2 regions of the Paenibacillus sp. FSL R5-0470 genome follow, and region 2 is predicted to be linked to the other one. Evidence: riboswitches for the same ligand, from Rfam matches in the RefSeq annotation. Region 2 holds a riboswitch; the other holds the start of a gene.
What was found. A riboswitch is a leader RNA that binds a small molecule or an ion and turns the genes downstream of it on or off. The one in region 2 is predicted to bind glycine.
Positions count from the first base shown of each region.

Region 1: it holds a riboswitch for glycine, as region 2 does, so the genes downstream of both, gcvT (glycine cleavage system aminomethyltransferase GcvT) here and MKY99_RS30055 (amino acid permease) in region 2, are expected to answer to the same signal.

Region 1 covers NZ_CP150238.1:6,274,039-6,282,235, reverse strand. The annotation lists gene gcvPB (aminomethyl-transferring glycine dehydrogenase subunit GcvPB) at 1-112, opposite strand, end outside; gene gcvPA (aminomethyl-transferring glycine dehydrogenase subunit GcvPA) at 109-1,461, opposite strand; gene gcvT (glycine cleavage system aminomethyltransferase GcvT) at 1,569-2,681, opposite strand; glycine riboswitch at 2,867-2,965, opposite strand; gene gcvH (glycine cleavage system protein GcvH) at 3,145-3,537, shown strand; gene MKY99_RS27930 (flagellar motor protein MotB) at 3,994-4,830, opposite strand; gene MKY99_RS27925 (flagellar motor protein) at 4,827-5,609, opposite strand; gene uvrB (excinuclease ABC subunit UvrB) at 5,887-7,878, shown strand.
Region 2 covers NZ_CP150238.1:6,780,529-6,788,725, reverse strand. The annotation lists gene MKY99_RS30090 (hypothetical protein) at 1-184, opposite strand, end outside; gene MKY99_RS30085 (hypothetical protein) at 190-387, opposite strand; gene MKY99_RS30080 (hypothetical protein) at 344-511, opposite strand; gene MKY99_RS30075 (DUF3656 domain-containing protein) at 575-2,818, shown strand; gene MKY99_RS30070 (pyridoxamine 5'-phosphate oxidase family protein) at 3,390-3,860, opposite strand; partial or broken gene MKY99_RS30065 (alpha/beta hydrolase) at 4,064-4,574, opposite strand; gene adhP (alcohol dehydrogenase AdhP) at 4,728-5,744, opposite strand; glycine riboswitch at 5,942-6,022, shown strand; gene MKY99_RS30055 (amino acid permease) at 6,158-7,516, shown strand; gene MKY99_RS30050 (helix-turn-helix transcriptional regulator) at 7,655-8,107, shown strand; gene MKY99_RS30045 (DHA2 family efflux MFS transporter permease subunit) at 8,186-8,197, opposite strand, start outside.

The DNA.
Region 1 (8,197 bases), 510 kb from region 2:
ATGGAATCAGAGCTTCCAAGGTTTCTTCCTGCGGCACATCGCATATTGGTAAGGAATAGGCCGAACGGCCGGGACGGCTTAATTCAAAAATTAGACTTTGCTCCGGTTTCATAAACAGCCCTCCAGTGCGCTAGTGAATTGGTCGATTTCGTTTTTGCTTCTTTTTTCCGTAACGGCTACCAGCATATGTCCAGCAAGTTCAGGATAATCACGGCCCAGATCATAACCGCCTAGATAACCTTCCTTCAGCAGCTTCGAATTAATTGCACTTACGCTGCTTCCTTCCGGAAGCTTCACGACAAACTCGTTAAAGAATGGGGAGGAAAAGGTAAGTCCAGCCCCTGTGAGTTCGCTTAGTTTATTAGCGGCGTAATGGCTTTTACGAATGTTCAGCTCGCCTACTTCACGCATCCCTTCTTTACCCATTACGGACAGGTAGACGGATGCGCAGAGTGCGAGCAGCGCCTGATTGGAGCAAATATTCGATGTCGCTTTTTCACGACGGATGTGCTGTTCACGAGCTTGGAGTGTCAGAACGAAGCCGCGATTACCGTTACGGTCAACAGTTTGACCAACGATACGACCTGGCATGCGGCGCATTAAATGCTCTGCTACAGCGAAGAATCCACAGGTTGGACCGCCGAGGGAAGCGGTAATACCGAGTGGCTGAGCGTCACCGACTACGATGTCGGCTCCGAGCTTACCTGGTGTTTCTAGTACGCCAAGAGCGATCGGATTTGCACTGACGACGAACAACCCTTTAACAGCATGGATCAGCGGCTCAACCGAGCTAAGATCTTCGATGCTGCCAAAGAAGTTAGGCGATTGCATCAGTACTGCAGCCGTATCACCATCAATGGCCTCAGCAAGCTTAGCCTGATCGGTAACACCGTCTCTATAGTCAATCTCCACTACCTCAAGACCCCAAGCATTAGCTGATGTGCGTAACACTTGGCGCGCTTCAGGATGAACGGTGCGGGAAACAATTAATTTTTTGCGTTTGGTAGCACCAGCTGCGAGGACGGCTGCTTCGGATAATGCGGTTGCGCCATCATACATACTGGCATTGGCAACTTTCATACCGGTTAGTTCGCAAATGTAGGATTGGAATTCGAAGATCGCTTGCAGTTCGCCTTGGCTGATCTCCGGTTGATAAGGGGTGTAAGCAGTGTAGAATTCTGAACGGGAAATGACATGGTTGATCACCACAGGGATGTGATGGTCGTATAATCCGGCGCCGAGGAAGCTGGCGTGTGAATCGAAGTCAGCATTTCGGTCAGCGAGACCTTTCATGTGACGTAGCAGGGCGTACTCATCGAGTGGTTCAGACATCGGCATAGTGCCTTGATAACGGACGGCTTCAGGAATATCGGAGAACAGCTCATCTATGGACTGAATCCCGACGGCTTCCATCATCTCTACGCGGTCCTGTGCTGTCATGGGCAGATAACGGTGCTTCATTAAGGTTTCACTCCTTGGCTTTTTTTAAAATATAAGAAAGTACAATTTTCACGTTATACTTTATCCTTCTATTTCTCGCTTAAAAGTTCACCGTCCTAGTATGGACGCTAAAGGCGTTTATACTTGTAAAAAGGGGCCTTAATCACGACAGCCTTAAGCTGCTTGCCACGTATCTCTACGAAAACCTCTGTGCCTATTTCACTGTAAGCTGTATCAAGTAAAGCTAATCCCAGGTTTCGTTTCAGCGTTGGAGATTGGGTTCCGGTTGTGACCTCTCCGATTTTGATGCCGTCCGCATAGACTGGGTAATGGGAGCGTGGAATGCCTCGATCAATCATTTCTAGACCGACAAGACGGCGGGGAAGACCGGCTTCTTTTTGCTGTATCAACGCATCGCGTCCGATGAAGTCCGCTTTGTCCAGCTTCACGAAGAACTGTACTCCAGCTTCAAGAGGCGTGATGTCAGCCGACAGCTCCTGACCGTACAATGGCAATTTTGCCTCGAAACGAAGCGTATCCCGTGCGCCCAGTCCAGCAGGTGTTAATCCGTGAGGAGAGCCAGCTGCGAGAAGGCCGTTCCATAACGTTGCTGCCCCATCCAGCGGAGCGTAAATTTCGAAGCCATCTTCACCGGTATAACCCGTACGGGAGATCAGTACTTCTACACCGCAGACGGTTGCGCGTTCGATGAAGTGGAAAGGCTTGAGCGTTGAGATCGGTGCATCAGTAACTTCTGCGAGTATGGTCTCTGCCAGCGGACCTTGCAAGGCGAGCAAAAGCGTCTCGTCAGAGACATTAGTGAGTGTGACTTCACCGAATTCAGAGGTCAGATGTTCTTGCAGCCACTGGAAGTCCTTATCGATGTTGGAGGCATTTACGACAAGCATATAACGACCTTCACTTAGTCGATACACGAGTAAATCGTCGACCACCCCGCCGTTTGGATAACAGAGCAGCGTATATTGTGCCGCACCATCGGTAAGGCGGCTGACATCGTTGGTCGTCATTTTTTGTAAAAAGGCTTCAGCGCCACTTCCGATCACCATGAATTCACCCATATGCGATACATCGAACAGTCCAGCCTGCTGGCGAACAGCCTCATGCTCCTTCACGATGCCTGTAAACTGTACTGGCAGCTCCCAGCCGCCAAAATCAATGCACCTGGACTCCGCATAAGCGGAATAGAGATCATAAAAAGGTGTTCTTTTCAAAGCATCCATGTCGTCACTCCCCTAGTCTGATTACATACGAAAAAAAGGACAGGCAGAAGCAATCATGCATAAATGCACTAATCGCTTTCTGCTCTGTCCTTTGTACCTGAGAGTTACCCTGCGTAACTAACATGCAAGTTTCCCCGTTGGTGACCTGACGCACTCAGCCTCGCGTCTGATGCTCTCCAGAGGTACGTCCGACAAAGGTCCTTTTGCCTGAGAGATTCACCCCTGTTAGGGCTTACTCCTTCGGCGCCGTCTTCAAGTGAGACAGTCTCTCCCTATGCCATCATCCGCAACTGTATTTGTTTCTTATGTCTCCATTAAACGGGTATAGGAGGGCGCTGTCAACAAGAAAAAGTCAAAAAAACGACAAATTTATTTTACTTTTAGTAATATTGACATTATGCTCCGCGATCACTTAGGCTATAACTAAATTTAGAATTCCAATTTGGAAATGAGGCGGCTTGAAATGAGTGAAGTTTTAGATAACCTTCTTTACAGCGAAGAGCATGAGTGGGCACAGCAAGTGGAAGGACGCGTAGTACGTGTTGGGATTACGGATCATGCTCAGCATTTGTTAGGCGATATCGTATTTGTGGAATTTCCTGAAGTGGGTTCGGCCATTTCAGCTGGCGACAGCGTAGGCAGTATCGAATCCGTTAAGACCGTATCGGAACTCTATTCACCCGTCTCTGGGAAGGTTACCAAGATTAATGATGGTTTAGAAGCTAGTCCAGAGCTAATTAATGATAAGCCGTATGGTGAAGGTTGGATTTTTGAAATTGAAGTGGACGGAGAGTATGCTGATGCTGTAAAAGGACTGCTAGATGCAGCTGGATATCGTGCATTGGTAGGGGAGTAATTCTAATTTTTTTCTGAATATTAATTTCACCGAATGTGATATTTATAGCAGCAAGTTTCCGTTTTTGGGGACTTGCTGTTTGGTGTTTTTATATAGATAGTGGTGGTGATTTTTGAGTTAAATCCTGGGACTCTTTAGAATTATGGGATTTTATTTAAAAGCGAATCTACTGATTGTGGAATTAGGGAAAACCTCCCTTATTTTAGACGAGTATAGCGTGACACTAAGGGGTTTAGGGAATTCCTCCCTAAAGTTTCAGTGAAAAGCGCTATTTCTGACTAAATAGGGTATTAATCAGGGAGGAATTCCCTAATTCTGCGCCTGGACAAGGGAATAGGCAGATAATCAGGGAGTATTTCCGTAATAAATAGTGGCAAGCCCATTTTGGTATGTTGATAAGCAGATTCGCTCCCGCACAGGCCTAGTTACTGTAACTAGCTCTGAGTAAAACATTTTTTATGCACCCTCTTGAAGTTGACGAAGCACAATGATCTCTACACGGCGGTTCTTTTGCTGACCTGCTGCAGATGTATTATCCGCGGTGGGCTGGGTATCAGCATAACCAGCGTATTGAAAATTATCAGGATTCAATCCCTCCCGATCTAAGAAAAAGCGAAGCACTGACAGCGCACGAGCACCAGACAGCTCCCAGTTATCGTTAAATTGAGAAGCCGAAGATACTGGCGTATTGTCGGTATGTCCTTCAATGCTGATCTTTGCGCCGATATCGCTGAATAAGCCAGATAACTGCTGAAGAGCAGGCAGGGCTGGAGACTTCAGGTCTGCCTTACCTATATCGAAGAGAAAACGGTCACTGAGTGTGATTTCTATCCCCTGCGGTTTGTCGGCAACAAAAATTTGTTCTCCGAGATTATTTTCCTCTACATAGTTCGTAATCACACCCATTAATTCAGCAAGTTTAGCCTCTTGTTCTCGAAAAGCAAGTTCACGTGCCGAAGGTGTTTCGTTCTCCGTTTGTTCAGCAGATCCATCATTCGGTCTCGCAGTTGCAGCTGCATTCCCATTCCCGTCTGTACTTTCCGGTTTGTTCTCAGTTGATTTCCCAGCATCTAAAATGCCGTTCCCACCCTCAAGGACAGTGCTGCCAGATTTGAAGGTCTCGGATAACGAGCCTGTCACGATGTTATATTTGTCAGTATCCAGGCTGCTCATCGCATACAATATAACGAAAAAAATAAGTAAAAGTGTAATTAGATCAGCATAAGTAATCATCCAACGGTCGCGGCTTTCCCGAGTCTCTACACGCCGCTTGCGCCGGTCTCTTTGTCTCATAGAAGACCTCTAGTTTCCGCACGGTCATTCGTGTCCGTGTCTGAGATGAATGAGTTCAGTTTTTTACGCACCAGCAAGGGGTGATCCCCGTTCTGCAAAGAAAGAATGCCGACGAGCAGCATTTCCATACTATGTAGCTGGCTTTGACTGCGGGATTTGATTTTGGAAGCGATGGGTAAAAATATTAAATTAGCGATGGCAACACCGTACAATGTTGCGGTAAATGCCACTGCGATAGATGTGCCCAGATTTGACGGATCTGTAAGGTTGCCAAGTACACGGATGAGCCCCATCACCGTCCCGATAATTCCCATCGTTGGTGCATATCCACCTGCAGCTTCAAAAATCTTAGCATAGTTCTCATGCTTCAATTCTTTAGCATCCATTTCTAATTCAAGGATCTGTCTTACCTGCTCAGGATCAGTGCCGTCGACAATAAGAAGTAGACCTTCACGTGTAAAAGGGTCCGGATGTTCTTCAGCTTGTTTTTCTAACATTAGAACGCCGCCGCGACGGGCCACGGTTGCCATTGCAATAAGTTCTTCTGCTTTTTCTACATCACGATCAGGGTTGCTACCGAAAGCCATGCGTAATGCTGTTGGAATGGAGCGCAGCTTAGATGCCGGGAAACTGATCATAACGGCGGCAAACGTACCCCCGAACACAATCAAAGCTGCATTAAGCTGCAGCAGTCCTGAGAGGCTTCCGCCTTCCCAGAGATAGCCGCCGATTAACGCAGCCAGTCCAGCCAATAGGCCGATTATTGAGGTAATATCCATGCTTCAAGCTCCTAACATTTCTATGTATTATGGTTTGCAACGATCTAGGCAACACTGTATAATGAACGGGAACACATATTCTTATCTTCCATATTTTTTAATTATAAGAAAGTATAAGTTTCACGTTATACTTTAATCCTTATAATTCTCGCACAAACGCTTAACGTCTTTTAGAGACGCCAAAGGCGTTTTAGCTTGCCATCGTATGGAGAGAGAACATTCAGACAACAATTATAATATATTAATCTAGTTTAGACGATAGAGGGGAGACGGGCAAATGAGTGATATTGTCGTCAGTACAAAGACTTTTGAATTGGAGTCCGAGTATACACCCCAGGGCGATCAGCCTCATGCCATAGAGGAATTACTACAAGGCATCCGGCAGGGCAAGAAGCACCAGACGCTGCTGGGCGCGACGGGTACGGGTAAGACGTTTACCGTTGCACAAGTTATTTCCAAATTAAACCGCCCGACGTTAGTTATTGCGCACAACAAGACTTTGGCTGCCCAACTGGCGAGTGAGTTTAAGGAGTTTTTTCCGCATAATTCGGTAGACTATTTCGTCAGCTACTACGACTATTACCAACCAGAGGCGTATATTCCCTCCTCCGATACTTATATCGAGAAAGACTCCAGTATTAATGAAGAGATTGATAAATTGCGCCACTCCGCAACGAGCTCCTTGTTCGAACGGCGTGACGTTATTATTGTGGCGAGTGTGTCTTGTATTTACGGCCTCGGTTCGCCGATGGAATACGGAAGCTTGCTTTTGTCATTGCGGGTAGGGATGGAGAAGCCTCGAAATGAGATTTTGAGCAGGCTAGTGGATATCCAGTACCAGCGTAATGATATCAATTTTGTACGCGGAACCTTCCGTGTACGTGGTGATGTGGTTGAGATTTTCCCGGCATCTCAAGGAGAGCATGCCATTCGGGTCGAATTGTTCGGTGACGAAATTGAGCGAATCACTGAGATTGATGTACTGACGGGTGAACTGATCGGGGAACGCGATCATGTCGCTATTTTTCCGGCGTCTCACTTTGTTACCAAGGAAGAAACGATGCGGGTGGCACTGGTCAACATTGAAAAAGAGCTGGAAGACCGCTTAACGGTTCTTCGTGACGCAGGAAAGCTTCTTGAAGCTCAGCGTTTGGAACAACGGACACGTTATGATATTGAGATGATGAAAGAAGTGGGCTTCTGTTCTGGGATTGAGAACTATTCCGGACCGCTCACCTTCCGTGAACCAGGGGCAACACCGTATACATTAATGGATTATTTTCCGGATGATATGCTGATCGTTATTGACGAGTCCCATGTAACGCTTCCGCAGATTCGGGCGATGTATAACGGTGACCGGGCGCGTAAGACGGTACTGGTAGAGCATGGTTTTCGTTTGCCGTCTGCGCTGGATAACCGTCCACTCCAGTTCGAGGAATTCGAAGAAAAGGTGAAGCAGATCGTATATGTTTCAGCGACACCTGGACCCTATGAAATGGAGCACTGCGACACCATGGTGCAGCAGATTATCCGGCCTACAGGTCTTTTGGATCCGATCATTGAGGTGCGTCCTACAGAGGGACAAATCGATGACTTGATTAGTGAAATTCGTGATCGGGTGGAACGAGACGAACGCGTACTCGTCACAACGTTGACGAAGAAGATGTCAGAGGATCTGACGGATTACTTTAAGGAAATTGGGATTAAGGTTCGTTATATGCACTCTGATATCAAAACGCTGGAGCGGATGGCGATCTTACGTGATCTTCGACTTGGTACATTCCATGTTTTGGTAGGGATTAACCTGCTAAGAGAAGGTCTCGACCTCCCGGAAGTATCGCTGGTCGCTATTCTCGATGCGGATAAAGAGGGCTTCCTTCGTTCCGAACGCTCCCTAATTCAGACGATTGGTCGTGCGGCCCGTAACTCCGAGGGTCGTGTAATCATGTACGGTGATCGAATCACTGATTCGATGGAGAAGGCGATGAGCGAAACGTCGCGTCGTCGCGCCATCCAGATCGCCCATAATGAGAAACACGGCATTACCCCAACCACCATTAATAAAAAGGTGCGTGACATCATTGAGGCAACGAAGGTTGCCGAGTCTAAAGCGGATTACCTCACGGGTGTTGGTGGCAAGATGAATAAGAAAGAGAAACAAAGCCTAATCCAGCGTCTGGAAGCGGAGATGAAGGACGCTGCGAAGAACCTGCAATTCGAACGCGCGGCAGAGCTGCGTGACGCATTGTTGGAGCTTCGGGCCGAGTAATAAACCTTAAATGCATCACCGATATTTAAAATAAGTAATTGAACGGTGCTGTCCTGGCCGTTCTTTTTGAATAAATAGATGGACGCGCATCCCGCAGGGACAGTGCTATGCAATGATTTTGGCACTTACGCGTATCCCATAGGGACAGCGTTCCGCAACGCTATAGCAGTTGCGGTAATCTCGCACTTTCCGCTCTTAGCTAGTGTGCGCCTAACGTCCAAGCGGCCCCGTAGGGATAAGCGCTCCGAACGCCGTAGTCACTAAGTTCCGTCCCCCCCCCCAACCTCCTTCGCCAAAAAATGCGGGTGTCCAGAGGGTG
Region 2 (8,197 bases):
TCACTACATCATGCTGTCCAACGCCAACGGTGAAGGCTTCCTTAATCGATTCTTTGAAAGCTGCTCCGTTATCACTATGGCTCAACCGCTTCTGTATTCGCTTTACAGTCTGACGCACATAAATTTGTTCCATCTTATTTTCACCACCGTTTTTTAAATTGTATTGGTCTATTGGCATGCTCAATCAATTCATGGCCTCCATCTGCCGGCATGCTTCACCTCTAGGCCAATTGAATCATAGTAAGCCCGCGTCACATCCTCCATGCGCTGGGTCACAGCATCATACTGCTCCATCGGGATAAACTCAAGAATAGCTATGGTGATGGCCTGTTCGCGCGCTGCCTCATGCACCTTGATCTCTTTCCAGGCCGTAGAGCGTATAGCCACCTGTGCCCCCGTTGAATAGCTTGTGCTTCATCTCAATCGCCTTGATTGCGGTGGCGGGACTGATCACTTCCATCAGTCCAAGCGTCATGAAGCCCTTCTGGATAATCTCCTTCAGCAGCTCCATGTTACGGAGAACGTATCACAAGAACTACAATTTTTTTATTTTATGGGTCATAAGGAGGAAAAAATGACTGAATTACTAGCTCCAGCAGGAAATATGGAAGCTTTAAAAGCTGCAATATCTAATGGTTGTGATGCAGTATACTTAGGAATGCAAAAATTTGGTGCGCGTGCATACTCATCTAATTTTGATTTAGAATCGTTAAAAGAGGCTGTTGCGTATGCGCACCTGAGGAATGTTAAAATCTATGTTGCAATGAATACCATCGTTTTTGAAAACGAAGTTGAAGAGATGAAAGAGCAGATACACGAATTAAATAATATCGGTGTTGATGGCATTATCGTTCAGGACCTGGCTGCTTTCGATTATATCGTTAATAACTTTCTTGATATGGAAGCACATTGTTCAACTCAAATGGGAATAGACGATTTAGACGGAACTTTATTATTTAAAGAACTTGGTGCTAAAAGAGTTGTTCTGTCCCGTGAGGTTGAGATTGAAAAAGTAAAAGAGATCAAAAGGATAGCTGAGATACCTTTAGAAATTTTCGTTCACGGTGCTTTATGTGTATCTTACTCGGGAAACTGTCTAATGTCAGGATTAATCGGCTATCGATGCGCAAATCGCGGAAGATGTGTTGGTTCGTGCCGTAAGGAGTATGAACTAATGGACAAGACATCAGATACATCTTTAGGGAAAAACCATATTCTATCTACTAAGGACTTAAACACAATCGATTATATCCATGATTTAAAAGAAATCGATTCTTTAAAAATAGAGGGTCGAATGAAAGTGCCTACGTATGTTGCTAATGTTGTATCCAAATATCGCATGGCCTTAGATAATAAAATAACCGAAGAAGATAAAGAAAATTTGAAAAAAACATTCAATCGAACATTTACTAAAGGATATTTATTTCGCGAAGATAAGAGGAATATTACAAACATCTTAAGACCTAATAACTTTGGTTATGAAATTGGAACAATTAGCAAGATTGTTAAAGACATGTATGAAATAACACTTACACGTACTTTAAATCAAAACGATACCATCCGAATAAGTCACATCAATGAAGATGTTAATTTAACTGTTGTAAAACTGTACGATAAAGATGGCGAATTAATCAACAAAGCAGATGATGTCTGCTATATCAAAATCAAAGAAAAGGTGTCTAAGGGAGATTTAGTATATAAAACGAAGGATTATTTCTATAGCAAAGAATTAGAATCATCACTGGAAAAAGAATTTAAGCGGTTTAACCTCGATATTAGAGTATATGCATGTCCAGATTCAAAGCTTTTCATAGATGCGGAGGGCTTAGGCTTTAATTATTCATATGAAAGCGAGGAAATACTAGGCGAAGCCATTAATAATCCAACAACAAAAGACCAGGTAATAAAGCAATTTTCAAGATTAAATGATACGATATTCGAACTTAATCATGTGGATTTTGAGGAATGTAATGCATTTATACCAGCTAAACTGTTAAATGCAGCAAGAAGAGATATTGTACTGGGCTTATATGACTTAAAGCTTAACAGCCAAAAGAAAAGAACCAAGGCTTTGAAAGCAAAAGAAAAAATAAGCTTTGCCTCTGAAAAACCATACCTTACGGCCTCTGTAACGACTAGGGAGCAGTACGATGCTTGCGTGAGCTGTGGAATTAAGGAAATCTATTTTAAAAACGTTGTTAGAAGAAATCAGAATGATTATAAGGAAAAAGAAGGGCAGCTACTGATCGGAGGATATGGTGGAATTTATCACTACAGAGAAACTAATCCGTTTGTTACGGACTATTCTCTAAATGTTGTTAATGCTACTAGTTGCTATGAATTATATAAATTAGGTGCAAAACGAGTCACTTTATCTTATGAATTGAATAAGAGCCAAATTGAAGATTTAATGAATGCCTATTATGAAGAAAATGACGGCTATCCTGCACTGGAAATGATTGTATATGGTAAGGTTCCTTTGATGTTTACAAAATATTGTCCGATGAAAAAAATGAATCAATGCAGAATTTGCAAAACGAAGAGCTATGAGTTAAAAGATGAGCACGGAACGTTCCCTATAATTTCCCATAATGATTGTACAACGACTCTCCTTAATGGGAAGACGCTTAATCTTTTAGATGAGCTACAAAACATCAAAGGAATCGAGGCGCTCAGATTAAACTTCACAGTTGAATCAAAAGAGCAGGTTATGAAAGTCATTAATATGGCTTCAGGTAAATTAAATGGCTCAATGAATAATGCTGTCTTTAATCAGGAAACAGAAACAAGAGGACATTTTAATAAAGAGATTTTGTAGGTAGTCAAAGGGATGGTTCTGCTGATATCATGGCGGGAGCGAATCCAACAGCGTCAGCGGTCAGATTATGTTGTACATAAATGCCCGGACGGCAGACTCTGCGATTGGGTATTCCGCGTATAGAGTTTTGCATGTTGGTTAATAGTGGAAATTATTTTTGTATTGCTGACCAGTATATCACTGTCTTCCTTGCTAATCGTTCAGCTTAACATAAAAGAATAAGAAAGAGCCGCCCAGTACTGGGCGGCTCTAAAACTTGCCGCTTCAACCATTACAGTGGAACGTGTCAGAAGTAAGGAAAAGTCTTTTTGAGAGACCGACCCTTTTCAGCAGAAATCCCTTTATCGTTGAATCTACATTGGTTTCTACATTGGTTAGTTGTAGAAATCTTAGGATCGAAGTAGACGATAGACTAGGTCCAAAATATCGAACTTCCAAGTTAAGAAGCTTAGGTACATTATCGATAGATCATTTCTAAATCTCCATTCTCCAGTACAAGTCTTTCAAAACTTCATTCGCCCTTCTCATAACTCTTTTTATATCCTCAAAATATTGAAACCACATAGACCCCTTAACTTGCCGTCTTATTGACAAAATCAATCTCATTTCTGATCCCTTTATGGGCGTCATTCCACAGGCCCTTTGTCAGGCGAATGCGCAGCAGGCATGTGTTAGGGTCTTCGTCGTTATTGGCTTCGTTATACCAATCGGCGAATATTGTGCGCAGCTTTGTCATCATCTCAGCGTTTTTCTCGTCACATACCCAGCCCAGGTTTTCACCGATACCATCGGCCGTAAAGTTTTCGACGATGATACAAACGGCGACTTCGGGGTTTTGGGCGATCTGCTGCATCTTGCCTGAGGTTGCGTAGGTGACGGTGTAGAACGCGCCGTCCTCATAATAGGCGTCCACAATGCGGGAGGCGGGACGGCTTTTGCCATCGGCCCCTGGTTCCAGCGCGATAGTGGACAGAGAGATCAGGCCATCCTTGTTACCCACTTGTTCTTCCAGCAGCTTCATGGCTTCGTCGTACTTGCTCATTATATTACCTCCTAAAGTGTCATAAGGCATACAATATTAAGCTTATCATTGTGAAATCTTAGTGCATGTGAGGAATAATACGATAAATATTAAATCGTTATCATAATCCTCTGTTCGACTTAGGTATGGTTTAACTGAAAAGAGCAAGAAATAAAAAAACACTAAGAATCAACTTAGTGTTTTTCGTTATAGAAAGGAAAGCCTCAATTGTCCTCGAGGATCCACTTGCTTAGCTCTTTGTCAAAGGTTCGAGGTTCTTCAAACATCGGGTTGTGACCACTATGCTCAAAGATCACTTTTTTGACGTGCTTATAGGTTTCATTAACAGAATTCCAAAGTGAAACAGGCGCTACCAAATAATCATACCTGCCTAAACCGATAAATACTGGTTTGTTGAAGTTAGTGAGTGATTGTATAAGATTCAATTCTCCGAATACTTCCCTCCACAGATGATCGATAATTGGCATATTCGTATATACATCTTCCCACATGTAAGCTGCGTCAAATGTATAATCATAAAAGCTTTGGGCTCCCATCCGGCTTCACAAATCCTCTATGATCAAGGAAAATAAACTGAAATGTATCATATAAATCTTCTGAGAATAGTTGAGGATAATAAACACTGCTGCCTATCACCAAAATAGATTTCCCAGTTCCTTTTACACAATAATTCAGTTCAAATCCATCGCTATTTATAGTTTGGTACTTATTCATTTTCATAATCATCCTTTTTTCATTTTTATTTTACACATCACTCCTTCCCTTCACGGATTCCATTACATTCTCCATAGAACGCTCTAACATTCCGATCACCTCAAATTTTGTGGCTTGCAATAAATATTATGGTAGCATACTTTTTATTATTGATCATTTCGTCATATCAAGGACGATTCGACCATTGATTTTGCCTTCTAACATAAGATCGTAGATCTCATTAATATCTTCTAGTTTACGTGTCTCAATAATGGTTTTTATTTTTCCTTCTGCAGCGAATTGTAATGTTTCTTGTAAATCTTTGCGAGTGCCGACAATCGAACCGACCACCTTTGTTCCATTTAATACTGTATCAAAGATTGGGACATCCATGGATTCAGGAGGCAGCCCAACCATCACGCAGGTACCGCCGCGACGAATGGCCCGGTAGGCTTGGTCGAATGCTTTTTTCGCAACTGCTGTACAAACTACACCATGCACTCCACCGATTTCTTTTTGAATCCAGTCTGCGGCATCTTCTTTTAATGCGTTTACGGTTTTGTCTGCGCCAAGCTGTTTGGCAAGCTCCATCTTTTCATCCGACGTGTCGATGGCCACTACGTTCATTCCCATCACCTTTGCATATTGTACACCAAGATGACCCAATCCTCCGACGCCGAAAATGGCTACCCATTCACCTGGCTTTACACCTGATACTTTCAAAGCTTTATAGGTCGTAACGCCAGCGCAAAATAAAGGTGCCGCTTCGATGAAGCTTAAATTATCAGGTACCTTCACTACATAATCGGCAGCTGCCATACAATATTCTGCATATCCACCATCTACGGAATATCCGGAATTTTGCTGATCGAGACAAAGAGTCTCTCTTCCTGTAAGACAATACTCACAATGACCGCAGGCTGAGTATAGCCATGGAATTCCTACTCGGTCTCCTACCTTTAAGTGTGTAACTCCTTCACCTATTTCTTCAATAATTCCAACGCCTTCATGTCCTGGAATAAGAGGGAGTTTCGGTTTGACGGGCCAATCGCCATGAGCAGCATGCAAATCAGTATGACACACTCCGCACGCCTGAATGTGAACAAGGATTTCTTTGTGTCCGGGTTTTGGTTTAGGAACGTCTTGTAGCTCTAACTTTTCTTTGAATTTCTTAACTACAGCGGCTTTCATCAGCATACTCCTTTAGTTTTTTGCTTTTCAAAAAGTAGTATGTTCATGAGGCTAACTTTAAATTCTTGAGACTTTTATCACTGATTAACACTCACATCACAAGTAATATGTTAGAATATCAGAACAGCTTTACTGCGTTACCGCTTTATCAACTTCATAATTCACGAGCTATGATGGCTAAGGATTACACTTTAGCTGGAGCAGCTTCTGGAGAGACTGCGGAAATTCCGCGGCGCCGAAGGGTTCACAATCTCAGGCAAAAGGACAGAAGAGTACTGAATATGTATTTGTCATGCTGATCGCCATCAGTAGGGCGAATATTATTTGATATTCTTACGATCTGGGAGATTGGATGACATCCAATCTCTCTTTTTTTTATTCCAATTTATTGTACTCACAAGGGGGAACTAGGTATGGCACAACCAGAATTAAAGAGAGAGCTGGCTAATCGGCATGTTCAACTTATTGCAATTGGCGGCACCATTGGTACAGGATTATTCTTGGGATCAGGCAAGGCGATAGAGAAGGCAGGCCCATCCATTATGATCACGTATTTAATCGTGGGTATTGCTGTGTTTTTTGTAATGAGAGCACTGGGAGAACTCCTATTATCTAAAGCGGGCTATCAATCGTTTACGGATATTGCTGAAGACTACCTTGGATCACGGGTCGCGTTCATTACTGGTTGGACCTATTGGTTTTGCTGGATCATGACGGCTATGGCTGATGTCATTGCTGTTGGCGTATATGTACAGTACTGGTTTGATATCCCGCAGTGGGTTCCTGCCATCGCCTGTCTAGTCGTGTTATTAGGACTTAATCTATTAACTGTAAAGAGCTTTGGGGAACTCGAATTTTGGTTCGCTTTAATTAAGGTAATTACGATTCTCGCCTTGATTGGTCTTGGGGTCATTTTACTGATCATTGGGTTTAAGACGGATGCAGGATCGGTGACGATACGAAACCTATGGGAGCATGGGGGCTTTTTTCCGAACGGTATATCAGGCTTCTTATTTTCTTTTCAAATGGTTGTATTTGCTTATGTCGGCGTGGAGTTGGTGGGGGTATCGGCAGCGGAAACAGCGGATCCGGAGAAAAATATTCCGTCTGCAATTAATAAAATTCCTTTACGGATTCTATTTTTCTATGTCGGTGCGCTTTTCGTCCTGCTATGCATTAACCCTTGGACGGAGCTCAGCCCGGCAGAGAGTCCTTTTGTAAAAACCTTTACTTTAGTAGGGATTCCAATTGCCGCAGGGATTATTAATTTTGTTGTACTAACTTCAGCGGCTTCCGCTTGTAATAGTGGGATGTTCTCGACCAGCCGAATTCTCTATAATTTGAGTAGAAATAACCAAGCGGCACCTCGTTTGGGCAAACTGAATAAAAACCATGTTCCAGGTAACTCGTTATTCATTTCTACAATTGTTATATCTGTGGGTGCACTTTTGAGTAAACTTATTCCGGAGCAGGCTTTTGGAATCGTGACAACGATTAGCGCCATTTGTTTTATATGGGTGTGGGGCATTGTTCTTATCTGCCATATTAAGTATAAGAAAACCCGGCCAGACTTACAGGCGAAATCCAAATTCAAAGCACCGTTCACACCGGCTATTAATTATATTGTCTTAAGCTTGTTCGCTGGAATACTGATCATTATGCTGTTCGCTGGAGAGACACGGCCGGCTTTATTGTGTACTCCGATCTGGTTTATTTTATTATTCATCTTGTATTCGATTAGAAGTAAAAAGGGGAGAAGTAATCAAGCCTGAGTGAGGTCAACATCAACTAGTGGTATGCCTAGTGTTGATCGCAACTTAGGGTTGCGGGGCTGCAACTAAAGCGTTCTTTACTTCTGCATACGATTAATCCAATATAGGCTTATGAATTGCAGAAAGGTAGTTGCTGCTATGATCTTTGGGGAGAAGTTAAAAGCGGAAAGAAATAAAAAAAGTTGGTCACAAGAAGAACTGGCCGAGAAGCTGTTTGTAAGCCGACAGTCGGTTTCGAAATGGGAGAATGGTCAAAACTACCCAAGCATTGAAATCATTATTAAAATAAGCGATCTTTTTGGGGTAACTATCGATGAGTTACTAAGGAGTGACGAGGAGTTGACCAAAAAGGTGATAGAAGAAGGCAAGAAATTGGCTCACCCGAAATTAAAGTTTCTATTTGATGTCTTCGTAATAGCAGGCATTGTGCTGTTAGTGATTAAACTCTGTGTTCTCTTTCTGAACAAAGTAACGGCGCTAGGGATTACCTTGAATGGCGGGTCATTTTTTTGGAACTTCGGTTCTTTGATTTTAATGGTTGTCGGGGGAATCGGCTCCAGCATTCTGAAAGAAAAATATAAACAAGAGTAAGCCGGTGAGCCGGGAATAGCTATTAATAATGTAAAAGGACAGCTGATCGCTGTCCTTTTTACATTCCACGTTATAAGGTTATTCCTTGTT